2 regions of the Cellulosilyticum sp. genome follow, and region 2 is predicted to be linked to the other one. Evidence: riboswitches for the same ligand, from Rfam matches in the RefSeq annotation. Region 2 holds a riboswitch; the other holds the start of a gene.
What was found. Region 2 has a riboswitch for S-adenosylmethionine ahead of AC1VAQ_RS17500 (ECF-type riboflavin transporter substrate-binding protein). Riboswitches for the same ligand answer to the same signal wherever they lie in the genome.
Positions count from the first base shown of each region.

Region 1: another riboswitch for S-adenosylmethionine. It lies ahead of AC1VAQ_RS08520 (pyridoxal phosphate-dependent aminotransferase); the one in region 2 lies ahead of AC1VAQ_RS17500 (ECF-type riboflavin transporter substrate-binding protein).

Region 1 covers NZ_CEVXFV010000015.1:40,238-48,671, reverse strand. Annotated here, with positions in the region: gene AC1VAQ_RS08545 (TPM domain-containing protein) at 1-397, opposite strand, end outside; gene AC1VAQ_RS08540 (TFIIB-type zinc ribbon-containing protein) at 394-1,467, opposite strand; gene AC1VAQ_RS08535 (pyridoxal-phosphate dependent enzyme) at 1,715-3,325, opposite strand; gene AC1VAQ_RS08530 (trans-sulfuration enzyme family protein) at 3,403-4,488, opposite strand; gene AC1VAQ_RS08525 (hypothetical protein) at 4,601-5,917, opposite strand; SAM riboswitch class I at 6,103-6,217, shown strand; gene AC1VAQ_RS08520 (pyridoxal phosphate-dependent aminotransferase) at 6,321-7,478, shown strand; gene AC1VAQ_RS08515 (methionine ABC transporter ATP-binding protein) at 7,491-8,434, shown strand, end outside.
Region 2 covers NZ_CEVXFV010000056.1:17,534-25,967, forward strand. Annotated here, with positions in the region: gene dapB (4-hydroxy-tetrahydrodipicolinate reductase) at 1-734, shown strand, start outside; gene AC1VAQ_RS17480 (methyl-accepting chemotaxis protein) at 961-2,427, opposite strand; gene AC1VAQ_RS17485 (hypothetical protein) at 2,597-2,779, opposite strand; gene AC1VAQ_RS17490 (energy-coupling factor transporter transmembrane component T family protein) at 3,128-3,946, opposite strand; gene AC1VAQ_RS17495 (ABC transporter ATP-binding protein) at 3,940-5,673, opposite strand; gene AC1VAQ_RS17500 (ECF-type riboflavin transporter substrate-binding protein) at 5,757-6,314, opposite strand; SAM riboswitch class I at 6,385-6,503, opposite strand; gene AC1VAQ_RS17505 (hypothetical protein) at 6,780-7,253, shown strand; gene AC1VAQ_RS17510 (chloride channel protein) at 7,431-8,434, shown strand, end outside.

The DNA of each region.
Region 1 (8,434 bases), on a different contig from region 2:
GTTGAATACGTGCATCCGTAAAATATGAAATATCTGTGCCCGAAGTAGAGATATGCACGCGACGATTATCCATATCAATGAGGAGTAAAACACCTGTCTTATCATTATGTCCAAAACCAAAGTTCTCGAAGAAATCATCTGCATAGGCTTGAGTAGCTTTGCCTTCAGCATCATCTGTAGTTAAGATATAAATATTTTGATTATAAGTTTGTTCGATTTCATTAATTTTGATTTCAAGACCTTCAATTTCATCTCCTGTTAAAAGAGAAGCATAATCAAAAACCCTTTGTGAACTAGTCTTTTTAGTTGTTTGTGCTGCAAATAAAGTAGGCACAAACATTGTAAAACATAATAATAAACAGAAAAAATTGATTAAAAAGCTACGTGATTTTCTCATATGAATATCCCCCCTATAAAGCAAACAATGAATGTAATTAGGAAGATAAGGACAGAGAATTTGAATACCTTAGCTTTATCTAGGGGCAGTCGCCCATAGAGTTTACCAGTTTGCCCATTCATAGCAAACATATAAGTTTCCCCTTTATAAAGGTAAGTAAGCATCCATACAGGCATTAATGTGTAATGAAAACGTGTTTTATGAAGTCGTACGTGTGAGCCGTTGACAATGACACTAGAATAACCATGAATAGATTCACGAAGTGTAACCGTAACGGCTTTTTCAACACGTTTTTTGATTTCAGGATAAACAGCATCTTTATCTACATCATACTTTTCGGCTAAGAAACCAGAAAGGTATGAGTGAGAGTAGTCCGTTAGCTCGTTAAAGTTAAAAGGGCCAATACTATCCATGACCTGATCATCAGCTTTACTTGAAGCATCATGAGCAATATGATTAAACGCCATGTTTGCTTCACGATAAATAGCATATTCATCTGTCTTGGTATAACGGTAATCTCCAGAAATCCAAGAAGAACTTCTTGTGGCACGTGCGCTTAAGTTACCGGAGGTATCACAATCTACAAGCCAATAAGGAATGTAGAGACCAGCCATTTTTTCTAGTTGCGAAGGTGATGAAAAATCATTAGGTAAGAATTTTTTCTTTTTACGCCAAGCCATGAAAGCTTCTTGGGCACGGTCCCGGCTGAGTTTAAACGGAATGACTTTAGAAGGTCTAAATTCCCCTTCAAGTTGCTTAGAAAACACGACAGGGTTATGACAGTAGCAACAAATCATAGCAGATGTAGTTTCATCTGTAATGATTTCGGCACCGCAACTTGGGCAAGTATAAAGTAAAGATGGTTCACCATCTTGCTTTTTATCTGTATCATCACTAGCATCTTCAATAATTTCTTTAGCATCTTCAGAGTGAACTGCTTTAGTTGAAAGTTTTTCTAGTTCTTCATTTGTAAATGTACTGAGGCAAAAATCGCATTTTGACATTTGACTATCAGGGTCAAAGTTTAAATGCCCACCACAGTTAGGGCATTTATAGGTAATAACAGACAAATGATAACCTCCTTCAATAAGCTCATTAGTATTTATAAATGAGCAAGCTTTAAATATTAAAAGAAGTATATCACACCTGTCTATAATTGTGAATAATAGGATAAAAGATTTACTATTATTGTAAATTTCAAGTAATAATGTGAGTCGGATTATAGATTTCACATTTATAAATTTTAGTTATTCATAGTCTTTAGCAATGTGACATCATTGGGAGAAAACAACTTACGTACATGTATATTTTAAGGCTTTAGTTGGTTTCACTATATCTTTCAGCAATAAGAATCCATACAAATTTATTTTGCTTTTTAAAAGAAACTTTAAAGCCAACATCTTCAAGTATTTGTTTAAGTACATCATGGGTTGTATAGAACTCAGTTTTTAAATCATTTGCAAGAGCTGTAGCACCTTTATCTAAGCTTTCTTTAAGAAGTTGTTCACCTACTTTAGGTGTCTCATACATAGTGTCCGTAATGATGATTTTGCCTCTAGAAGTAAGCTTGGTTACAAGGAATTTGACAGATTTGGCTTTTTCATCATCTGAAAGGTGATGGAAAGCATAACTAGAAATAATGGCATCAATGCTATGGTCAGGGATAGGCAATGTTAAGAAGCTGCCATTTTGAACAGGAATAAGAGGATATTTAGAGGAAGCAATTTGTCGCATCTTAAGATTAGGTTCAATAGCTGTGACTTCATATCCTTTTTTTGCAGCAGTAATACTTAAATTACCTGTACCACTACCAATATCCAAAACGGTAGCACCGCTAGGTAAGTTAATAGCATCCACTGTAGCTTCAAGAATGCCTTCATAGTTTTCAAATACCTCATAGTACTCACCTTTTTTAGCAAATACAGATTCATCATAATGGGTTGCCCAGTTATCAAAAAGATCGTTAAACCTAAAGTCAGATAGATTCATATCAAAGTTATAAAGGTTTTGACTAAAGTAGCGATCGCTACGATCAGGGAAGATAGTTACAATATTAAATGGTTTAGAAGAAGGAGTAGGATGTTTAGCATGTAATTTATAAGCTTGCTTCATGGCAGCAGCTAAGGCTGCACCAGAAGAAGAACCGACAAGGACACCTTCTTTTTTACCTAGAAGTTGAACATAATAAAAAGCTTCTTCATCAGAAATTTTTTCTACTTCATCAATATAATGCCTATCAAAGATAGAAGGGATAAAGTGATTACCAATACCTTCGATATGATAAGTTCCTTCTTCACCACCACCTAAAATAGAGCCTATAGGGTCAGCAAGAACGATTTTGATATTAGGATTTTGAGCCTTTAAATAAGAAGCAATACCAATAAGTGTGCCACCTGAACCAGCCCCAGCAACCAGAACATCAATCTGTCCATCTAAGGCCTCGTAGATTTCCTTACCGGTTTGTTTATGAGCTGCTAAATTAGCAGGATTATCAAATTGCTTTGCCATGAAGGAATTTGGAATTTGCTCAGAGAGTTCTTTAGCCTTTTTAACTGCTCCCTCGATACCTTCTTCAGTAGGCGTTACGATGAGTTGTGCACCTAAGGCTTGCATTAAAATTTGCTTTTCAACAGCAAATTTAGCAGGAACAACTAACTTAAGGTGATAGCCTTTTTCAAAAGCAGCTAATGCAAGGCCAATGCCAGTATTACCGGCAGTGGCTTCAATAATGGTATAACCAGGTTTGAGTAAACCTTGTTTTTCAGCTGTTTCAATAATTTTGAGCCCCACGCGGTCTTTCACACTACCGCCAGGATTAAAGTATTCAAGTTTACCAAATATATGAATGTCTTCACTAGGAGAAATATTATTAAGTTTTAAAAGAGGGGTATGCCCAACAAGTTCACGAATATCATTAATATACTGCATAATTGCACCATCCTTTCGATTACCCAAATTGAGTTTATGAAAAATCATTTATAGGAGAAAAACTTATTAAAACAAAATTATTGGAGTGCTTGTTTAAGGTCTTCTATAAGGTCATCCGCACTTTCAATACCTACAGATAGACGAAGCAAACTATCCTTAATTCCTAATTTTTCTCTTTGCGCTACAGGAATAGAAGCATGTGTCATCGCTGCAGGTAAGCAGATAAGACTTTCAACGCCACCTAAACTTTCAGCTAGGGCAATGAGTTTTACATTATTAATAAGTTTTTTAGCACGTTCAGCTGTATCCAATTCGAAGGAAATCATAGCACCTATATTAGGATAATAGATGCGTTTGACTTCAGGTAAAGTTTGCAGAAGGGCAACGATTTTCTGCGCATTTTCTTGAGCTCTATCTAGACGAACAGCTAACGTTTTAATGCCTCTCATAAGTAACCAGCTATCTTGAGGTCCAAGGATGGCACCAACAGCATTTTGTAAAAAGCCAATACGTTCTTTAAGTTCATTGGTTGTAACAACTACTAAACCGGCCACTACATCACTATGACCACCTAAATATTTCGTAGCACTATGAACGACAATATCAATGCCAGATTTAATAGGACGTTGTAAGTAAGGTGTTAAAAAGGTGTTATCAACTACTGTTAGTAAGCCATGAAGTTTAGCAAGTAAACTAATAGCAGATAGGTCTGTTAATTTCATCAGTGGATTGGTTGGTGTTTCAATGAAAATAGCTTTGCTATTAGGTGTAATAGCTGATTTTACTTCATCTAGATTAGAAGTATCAACCAAAGTATACGTAAGTCCTAAATTAACAAAAACTTTATCAACTACTCTAAAGGTACCCCCATACACATTATCAGAGATTAAAATATGATCTCCCGCTTTAAAAAGCATAAGTACAGTTGATAAAGCAGCTAAACCTGAAGCAAAGGCGAAACCAGCAACACCTCCCTCAAGTTCTGCAATAAGTTTTTCAAGGGCATGCCTTGTAGGATTACCTGTTCTAGAATATTCATAGCCCTTATGATGTCCTAAACTACTTTGCCTAAAAGTAGAGGTTTGATAAATAGGAACACTAACAGCACCAGTTGTGGCATCCTCGGATATACCCCCATGGACGAGTTTAGAATTAAAGTTCATGATAAATCCCCCTTTATAAATAATAATAGTTAGAATTGTTGTTGAATTTAGATATATTATATGCTCAATTTAAATCAAAGTAAATATATTTTTTTAGTAGGGATTTAAAAATTTAAGAAGAGGGCTTGTAAAAGGTATTTAAAAGCTCAGTTGAAGTAATGGGGGTACAAGCTTTAAAGGACTTAGAGAGACAGGGGAGGTTAAAGTGAGGTATATGGAAGTGTTTAAGGTTATTAAGTAGAGGTAAATAGATGGCGTGATTACTAGACCAAGTCGTAACAAAGGCAGGCTCTAGATTCAGTGTAGGATCTTTAGCTAAGCCGGCATAAGTGTAACCTGCTCGGATTGAAGTTGAAGTAAGTGGTGCTAAAAAGAAAGCGCTAAATGAGAATAATGGATTATTACTGTTTGCAGTAAGCCTAGCAATAAGAGCAGTTAATCGTGCAAGTGCATCCATAGCTATTTTATTTTGCTTGGAGTAGATAATGGTTGTATTATCCGTAAGATTAGTAGCATCCATTTTTGACTCTGAGTTTCCCTCAGAACAACCATTAGTATTACAGTTAGCAGTAGCGTGAGAAGTACCTTGATTAGTGCTAGCTGCATGATTGAAAGTCGTGCTTATATTAACTGTACGGCAACTATCGCCTAAGGGGACTGAAGTAGAGGGGGAAATGTTAGTATAGGCAGCTGCACTAGAACCGTGGCTACAGTTATCTGTATTTGTACAAGACTTACTACAGCTTGAACTCTGATTGGTTGCAAGTGTACAAGATTTATTGTGAGCTACTCCTTTAAAACAGTTAAGATTTGCTTGCTGAAATTGAGATAAGGTATTAAAGAGGCAGGTTAATGTATCAAGTAAATCTTCATTTTCGCAAAGGCCCATAGGATTTGCAAGAAATAGAGCAACATAATTTTCAGAAGTAAGAAGTGCGGTAAGATGCTGAAGGATAGGAGAAATAGTAGAATCGGTATTATTAGGAATGACAATGGTAGAAGTAATAGCCGAGAAATTATCTGGATCTAATAGGTCAGATAATAAGTTCTTAGAATCTTGCTGGCTAAAGGATGTTATTTCACTATCTGGAAAAGTAGCAAGAAAGCCTTGAACAAAAATTTCACTACTTATTGTGGTAGAGTCTGCAACATCTAACCCCACATAAAAGTTAAGCGTACCATTGGTATTTTCTAAAATGAAACCAATAGTTGTCGTAAGTGTAGCAAGTGCATTGAAAACATAAGTGAAAAAGTTAGAAGTAGTTGAGGCAGAAAATTTATTTATTTTAAAGAGCAAGATAGAGTCTTGCTCGTCAGTACAATGGCATAAGGTTGCACAATTTAGATTGTTTAAGTAATCTTTTTGAACGAAGTAATTATATTGTTTAAGTGCTGAGGAAAGTTGATGTTCAAAAGGATGTTTGAGCATAATTATCAGTCCTTTAAGATAAATGACTACTTATAATATATGCAATATGGAAAAAATTGTAACCCGGTGAGGCATAGAGGATGATGATGAGTACAAAAAATAAAAAATATTAAAATATTATTGACTTTATAAAAAATTATATATATACTACTAAACATATTAAAAAACTCGGTAATAGCAAGAGATTCTTATTTAGAGAGGCAAAGGGACTGGCCCGACGAAGCCCAGCAACCTGAATAATAAAAAATTATTTAAGGTGCTAATTCCAGCAAACTCATAGGTGGGTTTGACAGATAAGAAGGTAAAGTATCACTTTAATGAAAGCTGCTTTCTTATCTTAAGAAGGCAGCTTTTTGTATTTTCTTTAAGAAAATACTGAGTATACAGTGAGGAGGAAATTATAATGTTAGAGCTTAGTCATAGATTAGATGGATTTCAGGAGTCAACAATTAGGAAGATGACACGTATTGCAAATCAGTATGAGGCAATTAATTTAGCACAAGGTTTCCCAGACTTTGATCCGCCTAAAGAAATAATTGAAGAATTACAACGTGCAGCAATAGAAGGGCCCCATCAATATGCGGTAACTTGGGGGGCACAAGATTTTAGAGAAGCATTAGCCAAAAAGCAAGAACACTTTATGGGGATTAAAATTGATCCAAATGAAAATATTGTTGTAACTTGTGGAAGTACAGAAGCAATGATGACTGCAATGATGTCCATTTGTGAGGTGGGAGATAAGGTTGCTATTTTCTCACCATTTTATGAGAACTATGCAGCAGATACCATCTTATGTGGTGCACAGCCAATTTATATTCCACTCAAGCCACCGACATTTGATTTTGACAGAGATGCCTTAGAAGATGCTTTTAAGGCTGGGGCTAAGGCACTTATTCTCTGTAATCCATCTAATCCTATAGGCAAGGTGTTTACAGAAGAAGAACTTTTAGACATTGCAAAAATTGTGGAGAAATATGATGCCTATGTTATTACAGATGAAGTATATGAACATATTGTTTATGCACCATATAGACATATTTATTTTGCAGCATTACCAGGAATGTTTGAACGTACCATTTCTTGTAGTTCGCTTTCGAAAACTTATTCAATCACAGGTTGGCGACTTGGTTATGTGATAGCACCTAAGCAAATTATTGACCAATGTAAAAAGGTACATGACTTTTTAACAGTAGGAGCAGCAGCACCACTTCAAAGAGCTGCGGCAATAGGACTTAAATTTGAAGATGACTATTATGAGGAACTCACTAGAATTTATACCGAAAAGAGAGAGTTGTTTTTAAAAGGCTTAGATAGCATAGGGCTTCGTTATTTCAAACCAGAAGGTGCGTATTATGTCATGGTAGATATTGAAGAGTTTGGCATGGCATCTGATAACGAATTTGCTGAAAGGCTTATAAAAGAAGTAGGTGTAGCAGGCGTACCAGGATCTAGTTTCTTTAAAGAAGATGTCAATCGTTATATCCGTTTCCATTATGCGAAGAAACCAGAAACATTAGAAAGCGCATTAGGGAGATTGCAACATATTAGAAAACACTTTTAAGGAGGGGAGCTTATGATTAGATTTGAAAATGTTAGCGTCACATTTAAGCAAAAAGATGGGGAGTTTGTAGCAGTAAAAGATGTTTCACTTCATATTGAAGCAGGAGATATTTATGGCATTGTAGGTGGCAGTGGTGCTGGAAAAAGTACATTAGTTAGAACAATTAATGGTTTGCAGAAACCTACAATTGGTCATATCTTCGTAGATAATGAAGATGTTACAGCATTAAATAATAGCCAAATTAGAGAGCTGCGTAAAAAGGTAGGGATGATTTTTCAGCACTTTAATTTAGTTTCTAGAAAAACAGTAGGGCAAAATATAGAGCTTGCACTTAAAGTACAAGAGTACCCTAAGGAAAAACGTAAGGCACGCATTGAAGAATTACTTGAATTGGTGGGGTTAAAGGATAAAATCAATGCTTACCCAGCTAGTTTAAGTGGTGGGCAAAAACAACGTGTGGGGATTGCGAGGGCATTAGCAACAAATCCTAAAATTCTACTTTGTGATGAAGCAACATCTGCACTTGATGCACAGACAACTGTGGAAATTGTGGATATCTTAAAGCAAATAAATAAGTCATTGGGGATTACTATTGTTTTCATCACACATCAAATGGAAGTCGCCAAAAATTTATTTACTAAAGTAGCAGTAATGAGTCATGGTGAAATTATTGAAAAAGGGACAACTTATGAAGTCTTTGCCAATCCTAAAGCAGAACTTACAAAGAAATTAGTTAAAACACAATTAGATATTCCAGAAGAAATTATTTCACAAACTCAAGGCAAAATCATCAAGCTTATTTACAAAGGAGATAAAAGCATTGAACCCATTATTGCCTATGCCAGCAAAAACTATGAGGTGGTTTTAAATATTTTACATGGGCGTATTGAATACATCATGGAAAGACCAATTGGCACATTAGTTGTTAGTATTACAGGGGAAAATAATGCTGTAGA
Region 2 (8,434 bases):
GTTGTAATGGTAAGATTGGGCAAACCATTGCACGTATTATTTCAAATCACGAAGGCATTGAACTAGTAGCAGGTGTCGATCCTTATTTAGGTACGCCTAATACTTTCCCCGTTTTTGCTACGCTAGAAGAATGTAATGTACCTATAGATGTAATCATTGATTTTTCCACTGCTAAAGCCGTACCTGCACTTTTAGACTATGCAGTAAATAGCAAAACCCCTATCGTCGTATGTACAACAGGTCTTTCAGATGCAGACATCGAAAAATTAAATACTGCAAGTAGACAAATTCCAGTCTTTTTCTCAGCCAATATGTCTTTAGGTGTTAATTTACTCATTGCCCTTGCTAAAAGGGCAACTGAGGTTTTAAGTGATAGTTCTTTTGATATTGAAATTATTGAAAAACATCATAATCAAAAAATTGATGCACCTAGTGGTACAGCACTTGCTATTGCTGATGCAATTAATAGTAGCTTGTCTGAACCTTACGATTATCGTTATGATCGCACGACCATACGTGAAAAACGTCCAAAAAACGAAATTGGCATCCATGCTGTACGTGGTGGTACTATCGTAGGAGAACATGAAATTCTTTTTGCTGGTAATGATGAATTTATTACCCTTAAACATCAAGCAACTTCTAAAGAGGTTTTTGCAGTAGGTGCACTTAAAGCTGCTAAGTTCTTAGCTGGTAAGGGTCCTGGTCTTTATAATATGGAACATCTTTTAGGATAAAAAAAGAGATAGATTTTACCATAAAATGAAGTGCCTCTGTCAAGTAGATAGGGGAAATAATAAAAAATTTGTGTCGCCAATCACACTTTTATCAGAAAGAGCTAGTATAGCACTTAAATAAGCTTTATTTCCTGACATAAAAAATACTCCTCCTTATGGTAGACAGTTTTATTATTTAAACTGTCTACCATAAGGGGAGCATATCAAAATCTATCTCTTTTTATATTTATTTTTTTAATTGATTAGATACTTCTACAAGTTGTTGCACATATCCCGTTGCTAATTGAGCATTTTCTAGATTACTAAGTGCAATAGAATTCGCCTCTTCTGCACTTGCATTTGTTTCTTCACTTACTGCTGAAATTTCATTAATACTTTCAACAATATTATTATTTGAGTTTACAATTTGATCTACCTTTTCATGAACTGCTTCTACTTTTGTATGAGACGCTGCCATTTTTGTAAGCATCTCATTAAAGATATCTTTTGTTGTATTAACAAGTTCATTTTGCTCCTTATTAATTTCATTTAACTCTTTAACAGCGCCTTCTGCTTGTATTACCTTTTGCTCAAGTTCTAAGATTATTGCTGAAATATTAGCTGTTAACTCTTGTGTTTGATTTGACAACTTTCTAATCTCATCTGCTACTACACTAAAGCCTTTTCCTGCTTCTCCAGCTCTTGCACTTTCAATAGCTGCATTTAATGAAAGCAAATTAGTTTGTGTTGAAATACCTGAAATAAGTTCTGTAATCCCATATACTTCCTTAGACTTATTTTTTAATTCTTTCATAATGTCATAAGTGTAGGCATTCTGTGTATTCACACGTATTGTTTTTTCAGTAACAGTATTCATCATTTGTGCCCCTTGCTTTAATGACTGTTGCGCTTCTTCCGAAATGCCTTTTACAACTATAAAATCGCTAGCTGTTTCTTGGATGAGTGTACCAATCACTTCAGTCATTTCAGTTTGTGCCTGAATACTTGTAGTTACGTCTTCAGAACCTGTTGCAATTTGTGTGATAACCTCATTAACTGTTTCTGAAGAGGTAGCAAATACATTTACAACTTCACTTACTTTATTGGTATTCTGATCAAGTACACCAATAGCCATAAAAATATCTTGTAAAAGTATATTCTGCTTATCCATCTCTGCTTGTACCCTTGCTGTATTCTCTGCTTGTAATTCATTAATTAAACTTACCAATTTATAATAGCCATATGAAAATACAATAATGGCACCTACTGTAACCATATAAGCCGTTGTAAGTCCCGAATGCCATTGTTTTCTCACAAAAATACGAATTAGCAAATCCATGCTGTTAATGATTACGACTAGTATATTGGCAGATTTAATAAGCCTCTCATCTAAATATAACACACAAATAAGTAAAATAGCTAATCCTGTTACAAATACAAAATTATCTTTAGCAAATAACAGCCCCACAGCATACATTAAAAGATAACTATACATTCCAATCCATTTAATGTGTTCACTGCTCTTATCTTTTAAATATGCAATGTTTATGCACATATTTGCTAAAAACATTATAGCTATAATACCCATTGTCTTAGCTATACTATTGTTTCCTAACATATATTCTTTAATATATCCTACATAAAGTGACATTGCCGCAAATGAACCAATAACAAAGAATACTTTATTTATTTTTATAAGTCCCCTATTTTCCACCCTATAACTCCCTTTCAATGTTTTCTTTGTTATTTTAACATATCATAAGTTATTCTTTCTACTACTTTTGTCATATATTGTAAATTTTTATATTTCTTATATATAGGTACAAAAAAAACTACTTAAAGCTATTTTCAGTACTTTAAGTAGTTCTTACTATATAAAATAATTAATTTGCATTAGTTGATTGATATGCTAAATCACATTTATCTTGCAATATATTGAAGTCATTTTCTTCATGGTGTTGAATAATGCTTTCTCTTAAAATATCATTCTCATATACAATTGTTACATAAACACTTTTCTGCCCACCTTTTGCCCTATAGTAACACATCGTTTCTCCTCGTCTCATTTTAATTCCTCCATTTACTCTTCCTGTTATTCACTTTATCCATGTCCGATTCATGTCTTTTTATGTCTTTTTTTATCTTTAATATCATTATACACGAAATCGAACATTTGTTCTAGTGTTTTTTTATTTTACTTTATTAATTTATGTACAAGCCTACTAATTTATAACCTATCTTTTAATATAGGTTTCACATTTATAAATTTTAGTTATTCATAGTTTTAGTAATGTGAAATCATTAAAAGCCCCTTTATACACTGTCTATTTCAAAGTCATAGCTGATTTCTCCATAAACAAAAAATGGTTAGCATATTGTTTAATTAATATGCTAACCATTTTTTATACTATCCTTTATATAAAGGGGTTATAAAAACGCCCTCCATTGCTTTTCATTAATATAAATACTACAACTACAATCATACTCATAACTGCTATAGCTATATAATCCCTACTTTTAAAAGGTTTACCACTATACCATGTACGTTTCTTATTTTTTCCAAAAGCACGTAGCTCCATAGCTGCACTTATCGTTTCAATACGTTCTAAACTTGAAAAGATAAGTGGTAATAAAATACTTCCCATATTTTTAAGGCGCTTTCCAAGCTTCTCATTACGAGAAAGATCAAGCCCTCTTGCTTGCTGTGCAAATGCAATATCTTGATAATCTCTTTGAATATCAGGAATATATCGTAATGCTATAGCCACTGCATATGCTAATGAATAACTTACCCCTATACGATTTAAAGAGGCTGCAAATTCACTTGGTTGCGTCGCCACCATAAAAATCAGTGCAATTGGTATCAGCGCAAAATACTTAACTGTAATATTAAATTGATAAAAAAGCTGCTCTTTGGTTACTGTGTATGGACCTATTATATGAAATAAAGGTGTATTGGTCCCATAAATATTTGTACCTTCTTGTGGGGCAAATATAAAAATTGCCACATTATTAATCATTAAAAATACCAGTATAAAATAAAATACTACTTCTATATCCTTAAATGGAATCTTAGAAATTTTAAAGAGTACTAAACTAAATACTAGAAGTACAATAAGTACACGTGTGTCATAAGTAAACATTGTTGCTAATGCATATAATATTAAACATATTAATTTCGTTGCACCCGTTAGCTTATGAATAAAGGATTCTTTTTCTATATATCCTAACATCTTGTGTTCCTCTCCTCTTCAATGAAACATTTTACAAAGTCTTGTGCATTTTTCAACTCAGCTCTTAAGGCTAATTCATATAGTGAAGTCATTTTTAAGCTTGCTGCACCTACTAAATCTTCATTCGTTAATACTTCATAGGCCGCCTGATCAGCTAAGAGTTTCCCCTCTGAAAGTACAAGTGCACGACTTGTATACTCTAACATCAAATGCATATCATGCGTTATCATTAAAATTGTAATACCTTTTTGGTTAAGTTCTTTTAAAAATTGCATCATCTCTGTATAATGCTTATAATCTTGTCCTGCAGTTGGCTCATCTAAAATAATAAGTTCCGGCTTAAGCACTAAAATAGAAGCAATAGTGACACGTTTCTTTTGCCCGTAACTTAAAGCTGAAATTGGCCAGTTACGTTTGCGGTACAGTCCACAAATTTTAAGTGTCTCATAAACCTTTTCCTTTATAATCTCTTCAGAAACGCCTCTTAATCTTAATCCCAATGCTACCTCATCAAAGATCATATTTTTAGAAATCATCTGATTTGGATTTTGGAGTACAACACCAATATTTTCTGCACGTTCCTTGATACTTTTATTTTTAAGGTCTTCCCCTTTAAATAAAATTTTCCCTTCTGATGGACGATAAAAACCACAAATCAATTTTGATAAAGTTGATTTTCCAGCGCCATTTCTTCCTACTAAACTTATCATTTCTCCCTTGTAAATATCAAAAGAAATGTCTTCTAATATATTTTTCTTTCCTTCATAAGAAAAGCTTACATTCTTAAAGCTTAAAAGAGCCTCTGCATGTTCTTTTGCTACTTCTTTTGGACTTTGTCGCTTATACCAATTTGCTAATGCACCTTTTTGCATTTCATCTAACCTTAAAGTATTTATATGTTCAAGTCCCATCTCTGTATTCAACTGACATCCAGCATATTTTAATGCAGTGACATAGAGTGGCTCACGTACCCCTACATTCTTCAAAATAGAAGGAGAAACAGTTAAAATAGCCTGTGGTGATAAGTCCGCTACTATACTTCCTTCATTCATAACGATAATACGATCTACGTTAGCTTCAAGAACATCTTCTAAACGGTGCTCAATAATTATCATTGTCTGCCCTGTTTGTTTTTGAAGGCTATCAATAAGATACATAGCATTTTTTCCTGTTGCCGGATCTAAACTCGCAAGTGGCTCATCAAATAACAAAATATCAGCCTCGCCTACCATAACCCCCCCTAGTGTGACACGTTGTTTTTGTCCACCTGATAAGCGCTGAGGTGCTACGCCTAAATGGTCTTGTATTTCTACCATTTCTGCAACTTCTTTTACCTTCTGATGCATTTTTTCTTGTACAACACACTCATTTTCTAGTAAAAAGGCAATATCTTCAGCAACTGTAAGACCAATAAATTGATGATCTGGGTCTTGTAACACAGTTCCTACCATTCTAGAAACTTCAAACAAACTAAGGTTTTTAGTTTCTTTGCCTTTGATACGTAAACTTCCTGTGATTTCACCTTTATAGTTGAATGGAATTAATCCATTTAATGTATGTCCTAAAGTACTTTTCCCTGAACCTGATGGCCCCACAATAAGTACCTTTTCACCTTCATATATTGTTAAATTGATATTTTTTAAAGTTGGATTTGCTTGAGCATTATACTGAAAGCTAAAATCTTCAAATACAATAACGGGTTTTTTCATAAATTTTCCTTTCTTCATCTTTATTTAATAAGTCCTTGTTCTATTGCCATAAATCAAATCGAATTTTCCTATTCCATAAAGAAAGAGGCGCGATGCACCCCTTAATCTTCTTCAACCAGAGTACCTTTTTGTATTCTAGTTTTGCTATACGCAATTAATAAAAATGTGCCAAGTACACCTACAGTTAAACTATTTGATATACTTGCTACTGCACCTTGTATATATACTTTATTCATAGGTTCTGCATAAATTAAAATATCTAAACTTGGTGCAACAACTACCCAAGCAATGACATTGGCTATAACTTGATAAACATTAAAATAAATAATCTTCTTAATGCCCATAGCCCCTTCTTCAATATCCATTCTTCTTTGTGCTATACCAATAATAAGTCCTACCACAGCCGAAGCAATAATCCAACTCATCCATGGTGATCCATAAGCGGTTAAATCCTTTAACATGTGACCAATAAACCCTATCATCATTCCTGCAAATGGTCCATAAATAACAGCCATTAACCCAAGAAAAGCATATGCTGTTTGAAGTTCTGTATTTGGAATGCCTGTTGGAATACAAGCAAAACGTCCTAAAATCAAAAAGACGGCTGCGCCAATACCAATGGCGACAATTGTTTTTATCGATAATGGTCTTCTATTCATTCCTGTTCCTTTCAAAATTTATAAAAATAAAGCCTGAACGCGAAGGTCCAGGCTTAGTGTGCACATTTTTTCCTCATCTTACAATGCTATAAAATTAATACAAATTTCATACATTGTGGACTTAGCACCTTGTCGTACACAGGTTGCTGGGTTTCATTGGGCCATTCCCTCCACCTCTCTGGATAAGTTTACGTCTCATATATTTCATATTTATGTTAAGTGGTTTTAAGCTTTTTGTCAACTACTATTTAATTTATTTTATTTTTCAATCCCCTTTTATGTTTATCTTTTCCTATAAGGTGTGATATCATATATAGAGAAACCAACTAAAACCTCAAAATATACATGTAGGTAAATTAGTTTCTCCCAATGATTTCACATGACTAGAAATTATGAATAACTAAATTTTATAAATGTGAAATCTATAGAAAAACAGTTAATTTTAGTTTTAAAGGAGATCTCATTATGATAACGCCAGATACATTACTTATAAAAAATCATACCGTCGTTCTTCATACGTCCCTTCATGAAGAAATTGTACTGCCCAATCTTACAACATTACTAAACCTTTATCAAACCCATAAAAATACAGAAGTAGGCCATCGTATTAAAGCAATGCTCCAATGTGATATTGGTACATTACTTGTTATTGAAATTATGATTGACGCCTCACATCCTGTCACCTTAGAACGTTTAAAATCTGGTGAAATCAGTAAAAATATGAAACACGTTAATGACTATAATGTCATCTTAAATAGTCATCTTGAAGACGCACGTAAACAATTTAATGAACAAGCCTCTAAAGGACTTGTTCAAGGTACTTTTGAAGACTGCTGCTTTAATACCATGCCTTTTGGTACTGTTATTTTATGTAGTCGTTTCCCACATTATAAAAATACACATTATAATAAGGAAGCAATTGATACATTAATAAATTAACTTATAAAAAAGAGAGGTTACAACTGTAAAATCTCTTTTTTCTTTATGTTACAATATAGTATTCTATTTTATAAATTCTTTCTCACTATATATTGAATTCGAAAATATATTGTTATAAAATGCTACTGTATGTTATCTTATATAGAAAATTCTATATTATATTAAGGAGATTTATAAATGACACAATTATTACATGTACTTAAAAATCATATAGAAGATTTGCTCACCTTCTTAAAATGGGTTTGCCTAGCGATTATCGTAGGCTGCATCGTAGGATTTATTGGTTCACTATTTCATCATGCTATCGAATATGTTACTTTGTTTAGAGAAAAGCATTGGTACACTATTTTATTACTCCCATTAGGTGGCATGCTTATTGTATTCTTATATCACATAGGTCATATGGCTGATGATAAGGGGACAAATTTAGTACTTCTCTCTATTAGAGAAGCCGATCCTATTTCCTTTAAAACTGCTCCTCTCATCTTCATTTCAACAGTTATCACTCACTTGTGTGGTGGTTCTTCTGGCCGCGAAGGTGCTGCTTTGCAGCTTGGCGGAAGCCTAAGCTATCAGATTGGAAAGCTCTTTCGCCTAGATGAAAAAGACTTACATATTATGACTATGTGTGGCATGAGTGCCGGTTTCGCTGCTTTATTCGGTACCCCCCTTGCTGCTGCAATCTTTGCTATGGAAGTAATTAGTGTGGGGATTATGCATTACGCCGCTTTAGTACCTTGTACACTTGCTGCTATCATTGGTTATGGCATTTCTGGAAAATTTCATATTAGCCCTACAAGCTTTCATCTCACTAATATTCCCACGCTATCAGTTTATATAACTTTTAAGGTTATTCTTTTAGCGCTTTTAGGTGCTCTCTTAAGTATGATTTTTTGCCAAAGTCTTCATACTAGCAGTAAACTATATAAAAAATGTTTTCCAAATCCCTATGTTCGCATTATAACAGGCGGTTGTTTAATACTCTTCTTAACACTTATTTGTGGGACAACTGATTATTTAGGTGCTGGTATGCCCATTATTACTGCTGCTTTAGAAGATCAAATCGTCCCTTGGGCTTTTTTATTAAAATTAATTTTTACAGCAATTACTTTAGGCGCAGGCTTCAAGGGTGGTGAAATTGTGCCTGCATTCTTTGTAGGGGCAACCTTTGGTCATACTGT